4 regions of the Dehalobacter restrictus DSM 9455 genome follow, and region 4 is predicted to be linked to each of the others. Evidence: riboswitches for the same ligand, from Rfam matches in the RefSeq annotation. Region 4 holds a riboswitch; each other region holds the start of a gene.
The links. Region 4 has a riboswitch for cyclic di-GMP ahead of nhaB (sodium/proton antiporter NhaB). Riboswitches for the same ligand answer to the same signal wherever they lie in the genome.

Region 1 (2,206 bases), 550 kb from region 4:
CAGATAAACGTCATCCATGACCAATGCGTCCTAATGTTTGCAGAACCATCGTTTCCTCATTCATTCCACCGGTCCGTATTGAAGGTGTTTGGAAAACTTCCGAAATAATAGATTAGCCGGCTCAAAAAACATTTGAGCCGGCGTTTTTTTTCAAGAAATGGATCAGCTTCACTCGACAATGGAAACAATAAAGGTTGTAAGATCTTCGACAAGGTTATATTCCTTAGCCCGGACATGGGCCAACCCTTTGTCAGCGATTAATATCCTGATAATTGGGCGCATCGGCAAACTTTTATTCTGGTCAACCACAATCCCAACTTCACCTGTATTGAGCTTAACGGTACAGCCGGTCGGATAGGCTGCAACATGCTTTAAGAACGTTACAACCAACTGCTGGGAGAATAGTTTGTTTGCACATCCCATTACAATTTCACAGGCTTCATGCGGGACGATCCGGGAGTGGCCCGGGCCATCATTGACCAGATTATCATAGAAGTCGGCCAGCCCGACGATTTGAGCCAGGATATGGAGGTGCCGGCCGGACAGCTTCCGGGGATAGCCGTTTCCGTTCAACCATTCGTGATGCTGCAAAGCAATATGCGCACTCAATAAGTTCAATTCCGGTTTGTTCCGAAGTATTTCAAATCCATGTACAGTGTGCGTCTTATATAGGTCATTTTCCTTCGGAGTAAAGGCCTCACGTTTGGCGACAAGCTCTTTTGGCAGCTTGACAGTCCCGATATCGTGAAGCAAAGCCCCTACCGCCAGTGCCTCCAGGGTATCTTTATCCAGTCCCAAAGCTTTGCCCAAAATGGTCGCAAGGACACAAACACTGACTGAATGCGCATAAACTTGATTGTCATAGCTCCGCATATCTGTCAGGCTCAGAAATATCTTTTCTTGAAACAGGACGTCCCCGATGATGTTGTTTACTGTCTTTTTTACCTGAAAACCATTGAGATCTTTACCGATTCGTACCGCTTCCGCTGAATGTTCAATGGAGTTCATTGCCTCCCGCCTGTTTTCCTCGGAAATAACATCCTCAATAACGATATCCTTCGTTTCGTCATCGTCCACATAGACAATACTAATGCCCAGTTCTTTTAACCGGTCGATATATGGCTGGGTCAGCGTGATTCCTTTCCCAAGCAATGAACGGCCGTTATGCGAGAAAATGGTTCGTCCCAACACGTCTCCCTTTTGAAGCCGGTTTACACTTACCTGACGCAATTGTAATCTTCCTTTCCGATAAATCAGTGCTGGCTGAAGCAACAAAAAAATCACCAGCAGATTGCATGGCGACATTCAAAACAAACCTGAGCGGATTCGGTAGCCTGGCAGTCATCAGAATTATTCTGGAAGACCCATAGCTTTGCGTCCCTGGCTTTCACCAAGTTTGCCATTGTCGTTGCTCCTGTATCCCTATTCGATTGATATTTCGGTCACAGAACTATTGTAGCACATCCCTTTCAGGTTCTACAGGGGTTATTCGAAAAAATATTCTTTATTTTGGCGCCAAATGATCAATGTTTCTTGGTTTAGCAGAGGAATCCGCTTAAATTCGTATAACTAATTAATGATGTTTATACGCGTGTGGATCGGTACAATTCCCGTTAAATAGTAAGCGTAAACCATGTAGGCGGATTGTCATAGAATCAGCAGAATGAGAGAATATCCCAAAGAGTCTAAGTGTCACCAAAAGAGTCTAAGGTAGACATTTAGATAGAATGGGAGTGACTCAAATGGAGCAAAGCCTGCAAACCTTAAGCGTAAACCAACGGCTGGCCGAGTGGAGCGAGCGGATCTCATCCTGCCGGAACAGTGGAATAAGCATCAGGCAATGGTGCCTGGAAAACGGGATTGTCGAGAAAACATATTACTATTGGCAACGCCGAGTGTTTAAAGCATTGACCACGCATCAAGAGCCGTACTTTGCCAGAGTTCCCGTTGAACGCCGGAATGACTGTCTGGAAATAGCGGCAACAGTGCGCATCGGAAATGCCGAAGCCGACATTTACCCCAGCGCAGATGCATCAGCCATTGAAGCAATCTGCCGCGCGCTGAAGTCATGCTGAATGATTTCACCGGAGCCGACTGCATCTATATTGCCTGCGGATACACCGATCTTCGATGCGGGATTGACGGTCTATCTGGAATCGTCCAGCAGAAGTTTCGGCTGGATCCGTTTTCGAGCACCCTGTTTCTA
Region 2 (2,206 bases), 390 kb from region 4:
AAATTATCGAAATGTTGCAATCGTATCCGATAAATTTGTGGAAAATATGTTTCCGGATGGCACTGATCCGCTCTCCCAAGACGTAAAAATATATAAGACCAATTCTATTGAATTGTATACGATTATAGGGGTATATAAATATGAACAATCAAGTATGGGTCAGGTAAGCACGGCTTCAGAGGAAGATCTGTCCACTAATCTTTATATCCCGATATCCACAGCAAATCTGGATGCGTCCCAGAAGAACTATTCCCGAATTACGGTAGTGGCAAGCGGGGATACGGACGTACTGGCTTTTACAACCCAGCTGACGACTTATTTTGATAACCTTTATAAAAATAATTCAGTATGGGGTGCAAGGGTAAATAGTATGGAGACGCAGTTAAATTCAATTTTAAGTGTTATTAGTACGATTTCCTTAGCTATTGCGTTTATTGCCGGAATTTCTTTACTCGTCGGAGGAATTGGGGTAATGAACATCATGCTGGTATCTGTCACCGAGAGAACAAGAGAGATTGGTACCAGGAAAGCTTTAGGTGCCAAAAACTTTCACATCCAATTTCAATTTGTCACGGAAGCAGTCATCATTTCCGGCATCGGGGGGGGCATCGGCATTATTATTGGCACCCTGGTCGGCACGATTGTCTCTGTTGTATTAAAGGCTCCTGTGACAATATCCATACCGGTAACAATTATTAGTGTTTTATTTTCTATGGCGATCGGCGTATTTTTTGGTTTCTATCCGGCCAATAAGGCAGCTAAACTTGATCCCATTGAAGCGTTGAGATATGAATAATAGTTCCGTTAATAAACCTGTTTAGATTTGTTCTAAGCTCATTAAGAAAAGAACTGACATGATAAATAATAAATTGGTCAGCATTTTGAAACGATCTGTTATTGAATATGAAGTTGCATTGCTCTATAATTACCCGACCATGAGACGAAAGTCTCATTTTTTATACCCCATTGGTCTGGAATAAGTCCAAAAACATTGATTTTCAAAGTAATTCTGTACTATAATGGCCTCAGCCAAAACGATAATGGCAAATCCGTCGAAAGACGGAGACGCAAAGCCACGGGTCTAACACCGAAAGGTTATGACAGCCGGGCTACCGAAAGGGGTAGATAGAATGATCCGTAAGAAGATTCTCGTTTCAATTCTTTGTGTTTTTCTAATCATTGCGGTCGCTCCAACCTGTGTATTTGCTGAAACAACCACGGATGGAACCACAGTTATCGAGGATGTTTCAACGAGTACTCCTGGTACGCCCACAGAGCCCGCTACAGATTCAACAGCTGCTGACCCGACAACATACACGGCAACAACCGATTTAACGACGACTGATACTACAACAACAGATGCAGTAACAACCGACTCCACAATAACGGATTCCACCGTCCAGGCCTCGACAGCAGATGAAGCCGGCGTAACGCCGGACAGCTGGCTCTATTCACTTGAACAGATGATTGAAAGTGTCCAGGTTGCTGTAACTTTTTCTGATGAAGGAAAAGCGGAACTGCTCGTTGAGTTTGCCAATGAAAGGCTCGCCGAAGCGGAAATCATGTCCGAACAAAACCAGTTGGATTTGATGGAACAGGCTCTGAAAGCGTACTCGGATACGATAAAGAAAGCCAACTTCCAGGTACAGCAGATGATCGAAGACAACGAAGTAGCTGAAGGTACGGATACGACGGCTACAGACGCTGCTGCGGATGATGGGACCGTCACGACTTCCACAGATGAAACAGTCGCAGAGGACACGGCAGCAACTGACATAGAAGAGAATACGGTGATCAGCAATCTGCTTGCCAGCATTGAGCTTGTTCAACGCGATGCAGATAAAGTCGTCTTAAAAATCAGCGGCAATCTGACAGAAGATCAGGCTGAGATCATGCAGAATATCATCAAAGCCGAAGTTCAAAACACCATTGCGATCAAAGCTTATGTGGCTGCCAAAAAAGCCTATGGGGATGCGGTGCAGCAATTTGCAGCGGCCAAAGCAGAGTTGGGTGAAGCCCGTGCTTCAGGTGACGAGGCTGCCATTGCCGTTGCCCTGGAAAAAGTCGAACAGGCTGAACAGTACAAAAACGACATGCAGGAGCTCAGGAAAGATGTTCAGAAGATCAAAGTAGAGACGAATAAGGAAACGAAAGAAGTCCTAAAAGAGCAAACCCAAAACATAAAAGAATATAAGAAGGCCAATAA
Region 3 (2,206 bases), 1.0 Mb from region 4:
TAAAGCAAGGTTACAAAAGAACCCACTAACTGCACGCCTAATGCCACAATACCCGGGATCACACTAATAATACAACTGGAGATGTTATTGACATCACTTGTCAACCGTGTCATCAGATCCCCGCTATGATAGTTCGAAAGCGGCAGCCATTCTGTCACCATCATCCTTTTGAAAAAACGCTGCCTCAGGGCGTTGGAAAAGCCTTCGCTGACGCGTACAGAAAGCAGTGACCCGGCAATCGATAACATGATATTAAGAAGTATCGCACCGCCTAAAGCAGCACCGGCCATACCGGCATAAGCCAGTTCTCCTGCAATCGCGTAGTCAATCATATGCTTGGAGAGTATGGCGTTTGCAACACCGAAAAGTGCCCCTGTCGAAGTAATCAGCAGAATGACGATGAGCCTGGGAAGAAAGGGGAGAACATCCGGTTTTATCCAGCGAACAAAAACTATTCCTTTTTTAATTTCATCTTGAATAATCATTCTTTTCTCCTGATATTTTGGGAACATACTATTATAGTGCCATAGTTCCGTTAAAATTTCTACTTGATAATTCTTTTTATGTAATATTCGCTAAGATATTATCTTTTTTTAAATAGGACAAAATCCCAATACCCTAGTCCGTTTATCCTATTGAATTTTGTCATTCGGCTTGATATAGTAACTTTAAGTAAGTTTATTACAAAAAATACATAAATTTAACAAAATAACGTAAATTATCGCGTTATTTTCCAACTGGGAATAAAATAGGAGATGAAAGGAATGATCTACAAAACATTTGCTCAAGGCAAAACAGTCGAAAGGCTGTGGCGCAAAGCTAAAGGGTCTAAGGGGATTCCCTATGACAGCCAGTTGCCAAATTAGTTTTTATATAGTCATCTGTTTTTTCAGCTAGAATGAATATAAAAAAACTAAGCTGGCGGCAGCTGGGGAACCAGTTGCTTTTTGTATTTTTATCTAGTTTGGAAAGGAAGAGACCAATGATTAAGAAACGTATCACAAAAATCGCCGCTGGAATCTTCAGCTTCACACTTATTGTGAACACGTGCTTCGCTGTTCATACCGACAAAATGGTTTCTGCTGCGACTACAGTTAAAGATGTAACCCCCCAGGTGGAATTACTGGGAAACCCGTTCAACAAAGCTACTTTTGCCAAGAATGTCTGGGACATGCAGGTCTATAACAACCGTATTTATCTCGCCCATGGTGATTTTAATACGAACGCCGGTCCGATCCCGGTCATCTACTATGAGCCATCCGCCCAAAAATTCATCACGCAATATACCGTTGATGAAGAGGAAATCGCCCAATATAAAGTACTGGACGGCAAACTCTACATCCCTGGCACCGATTCACGGGGAGATTGGAACAATGGCAATTTCTATACCCTTGAAGATAATGACCAATGGCTCAAAAACGCAACCATTCCGAATGCACTTCATGTTTTCGACATGGCACTCTATAACGGTCAGCTTTATGCAGCCTGCGGAACCAGTAAAACAGGTTGGGGCGAAGTTCTTGTCTCCAATGATATGGGGAAAACTTGGACCAGCCGGGTTCCTCTTGGCTTTACATTTTATGGTTCCTGGGCCACTTCCCTCTTTGAGTTGAATCAAACACTGTATGCTTCAGGAAAGATGATGTACATGAAGCCAACTTCGATCACGACATCATACACCAAGTATGTCTCAATGCTTGGAATCACTGACAGCAGCTCCGCTAGACAGATCTATTCAACCAATTTCGCCAATGGCCTCACTTCGTCCTACGTCTACTATATGAAAAAACCTACAACCTTCCAAAATAAACTTGTATATCTAAATAACCGGATCACCACCTCTCACTGGCTTCCCGATTCTATGTATATTGCCAAAAGCATCAATGAATCCACAAAGGTGATATTCCCTGAGACTTCGGCTGTCCCTGCAGATCTGCTCATCAGAGGCAACAGTCTGTATGCGTTAACCAATGTGAAAAATTCTGCCGGCAATTACACGAGTGTCGTCTACCAAACCACCGATCTTCAAACTTGGGACGAAGTATTCCGTTTTAATACAGACACCTTTGTCAGATCCTTTGAAGAAATGAATGGCGACTTTTACTTCGGTCTAGGCTGCGATTCCGCAACTGTGGCCGCTTCTACAGGCAATATCCTTAAGGTAGCTAGTTCTGCCTATCAGGACATCCCCCTAATTCCCGTAACC
Region 4 (2,206 bases):
ATCATCAGACCAATAATGCCTACTTCCGCCAGGTGCAGCGCCAGGGAGAAGATCAGCAGAACGCCGCACAAAGCCATAACAATCAGGCGTACACGTCCTCGCATATTTCTGACAGCATCTTTGGCCTTTACATCATCTTCCATAACCTTTCGTACCGACTCAGGAAACTGGTAGCCGTACCCCCAGAACTTAGTAACTTCAAGGATAATGGTGGTCAGAAGACCAACGATCAATACCGGGATAGACACAGGGGCGCATTGTATAAAGAAATCTACGAAATCCCATTTCATGATGGAGCCAATCAACAGATTCTGCGGTTCACCAACCAGCGTTATTGCTCCGCCCAGCGCAGTGCCCACCGCGCCATGCATCATAAGATTACGCAGAAAACCACGAAACTCGTCCAGATCCTCATGATATTTCTCATCAACACTATGATCGTGATTAATGTCATACTCTTCGTATACTTTTTCACTGGAAGCAAACTTATGGAAGATGTTATAGAAACCGTAGGCCACGGCGATAATCACCGCCGTTACGGTCAGCGCATCCAGAAATGCGGAAAGAAACGCACCCAATACAGCGAACAGAAATGAAAGCGCGACTTTAGAGTGTACTTTAGTAAGGAGCTTGGAAAACAGGTACACAAGACCTTCTTTCATAAAATAGATCCCGGCGACCATGAACATCAGAAGAAGAATAACCGGCAGGTTCGTTTCAACTTCACTATAGACCATTTGAGGGCTAGTAAGTCCGAGCACAACGGCTTCGATTGCCAGAAGCCCACCGGCAGGAAGCGGATAACATTTTAACGCCATTGCCAGGGTAAAAATGAATTCGACAATCAACACCCAACCGGTAACATACATACCGGCGGTATACATCAAAATAGGGTTCAATAACAGAAAAGCAAGAATTGCTCTTTTGTACCAGTCCGGAGCGTGACCCAGAAAATTTGCTTTGAATGCTTGTCCGATGCCCATTTGTTTCATATGTACCATCCTCCCAAGTGAAAATAAAAGACATAAAAAAGAGAGTAATCCAAAATGGAACTACTCCCCCCCAAGAAGTTCAATTACTTGCAGCCTGGCAATCATAGCAACTTACAAGCAGCCTTAGACCCATAGCTTTAGCGTCCTTCACTTTCACGAAGTTTGCACCAACTCGTACAACTTTATATTGTTATTTTTGCTTAAGCTTATACATTATAACAAATAAATTTTCTTTTGAATACCCTGAATATATCCATTTTATGCTGAATTGTCCAGTTATTTATCTTAAGTATTTTGCTTTTTAATATGATCCTTTAGCCAATCAGGCTATCTCTCATCCTTTGGAACATGAAAAAGAAAAGCGACATGGTTAGCTCCACCATTACGTAATTGAACAAAATCTTGTTCCCCTTGACAATCCACACTCGTCAACGTCTTTATTCCAATCTCATCGTCTGAAAGCGTAAATATACCTACTATATATAAATCGCCATATTTAACTGCGATTACATCACCCGTCTCAAGTTCGAGCCGGTCCTTCGTATTGGGGTATAATAAATGAGCCTCAACATTGTTTTTAGCGATAACCCCCATATAGTATTTCTTGCCGCACATAAATTCCCCAAAAGAAATCTTATTCTCCGGATTTTGTATTGCTGCCCGGGCATATTCATTTGCTAAACTTGCACGTCCGGATTTAACCGCGCCTAGTATCTGTCTTTTCCATTCTTCCATTCGAAGACCTCCTACTTGCGTTTAATACCGATAGATCTCATTTATTATTATACTAAAAAAAAAGCAATGCTCAAATCTTTATGATTATGCAAATTCCTCATTTTCTAATAAGATAGCCAGAAATATTACAGTTGTTGATAAGTCTACCTCGATACAAATACCCCAGCTTGCTTAAAGACACATTTATTCCAAAATTTTTAGCCATGGAAAGGCTATATTCTGTAACAAAGCCCTTGCATTTCAATTGTTTTTCTAGTTGGAATATTAATTCGCTTAATATGTTTTTTAAAACAGTCACACTTTATTTGAAATGTAACATTTAATTAAAATTGTTATTTTGCTTTTGTTATGCCAAGTACACAGTACATCCTTATTAAGCAATAAATATAGCCCAAGGCCCTTGTCCCAACGGTAAATATGATGTTGTGGAAGGTCGGCCACTCAAATAATAGGTAGCCTCCTCTCCATCAGTTCTTTCA

Region 1: it holds a riboswitch for cyclic di-GMP, as region 4 does, so the genes downstream of both, DEHRE_RS11670 (HD-GYP domain-containing protein) here and nhaB (sodium/proton antiporter NhaB) in region 4, are expected to answer to the same signal.
Region 2: it holds a riboswitch for cyclic di-GMP, as region 4 does, so the genes downstream of both, DEHRE_RS12460 (DUF5667 domain-containing protein) here and nhaB (sodium/proton antiporter NhaB) in region 4, are expected to answer to the same signal.
Region 3: it holds a riboswitch for cyclic di-GMP, as region 4 does, so the genes downstream of both, DEHRE_RS09310 (golvesin C-terminal-like domain-containing protein) here and nhaB (sodium/proton antiporter NhaB) in region 4, are expected to answer to the same signal.

Annotation. Positions count from the first base shown of each region.
Region 1 is NZ_CP007033.1:2,430,428-2,432,633, reverse strand. It holds gene DEHRE_RS11675 (CoA-binding protein) at 1-108, shown strand, start outside; gene DEHRE_RS11670 (HD-GYP domain-containing protein) at 169-1,230, opposite strand; cyclic di-GMP riboswitch class I at 1,326-1,411, opposite strand; gene tnpA (IS66 family insertion sequence element accessory protein TnpA) at 1,743-2,075, shown strand; gene tnpB (IS66 family insertion sequence element accessory protein TnpB) at 2,069-2,206, shown strand, end outside.
Region 2 is NZ_CP007033.1:2,593,781-2,595,986, reverse strand. It holds gene DEHRE_RS12465 (ABC transporter permease) at 1-796, shown strand, start outside; cyclic di-GMP riboswitch class I at 1,033-1,117, shown strand; gene DEHRE_RS12460 (DUF5667 domain-containing protein) at 1,131-2,206, shown strand, end outside.
Region 3 is NZ_CP007033.1:1,941,434-1,943,639, forward strand. It holds gene DEHRE_RS09305 (ABC transporter ATP-binding protein) at 1-485, opposite strand, end outside; cyclic di-GMP riboswitch class I at 779-862, shown strand; gene DEHRE_RS09310 (golvesin C-terminal-like domain-containing protein) at 983-2,206, shown strand, end outside.
Region 4 is NZ_CP007033.1:38,789-40,994, forward strand. It holds gene nhaB (sodium/proton antiporter NhaB) at 1-992, opposite strand, end outside; cyclic di-GMP riboswitch class I at 1,078-1,169, opposite strand; gene DEHRE_RS00220 (hypothetical protein) at 1,320-1,727, opposite strand.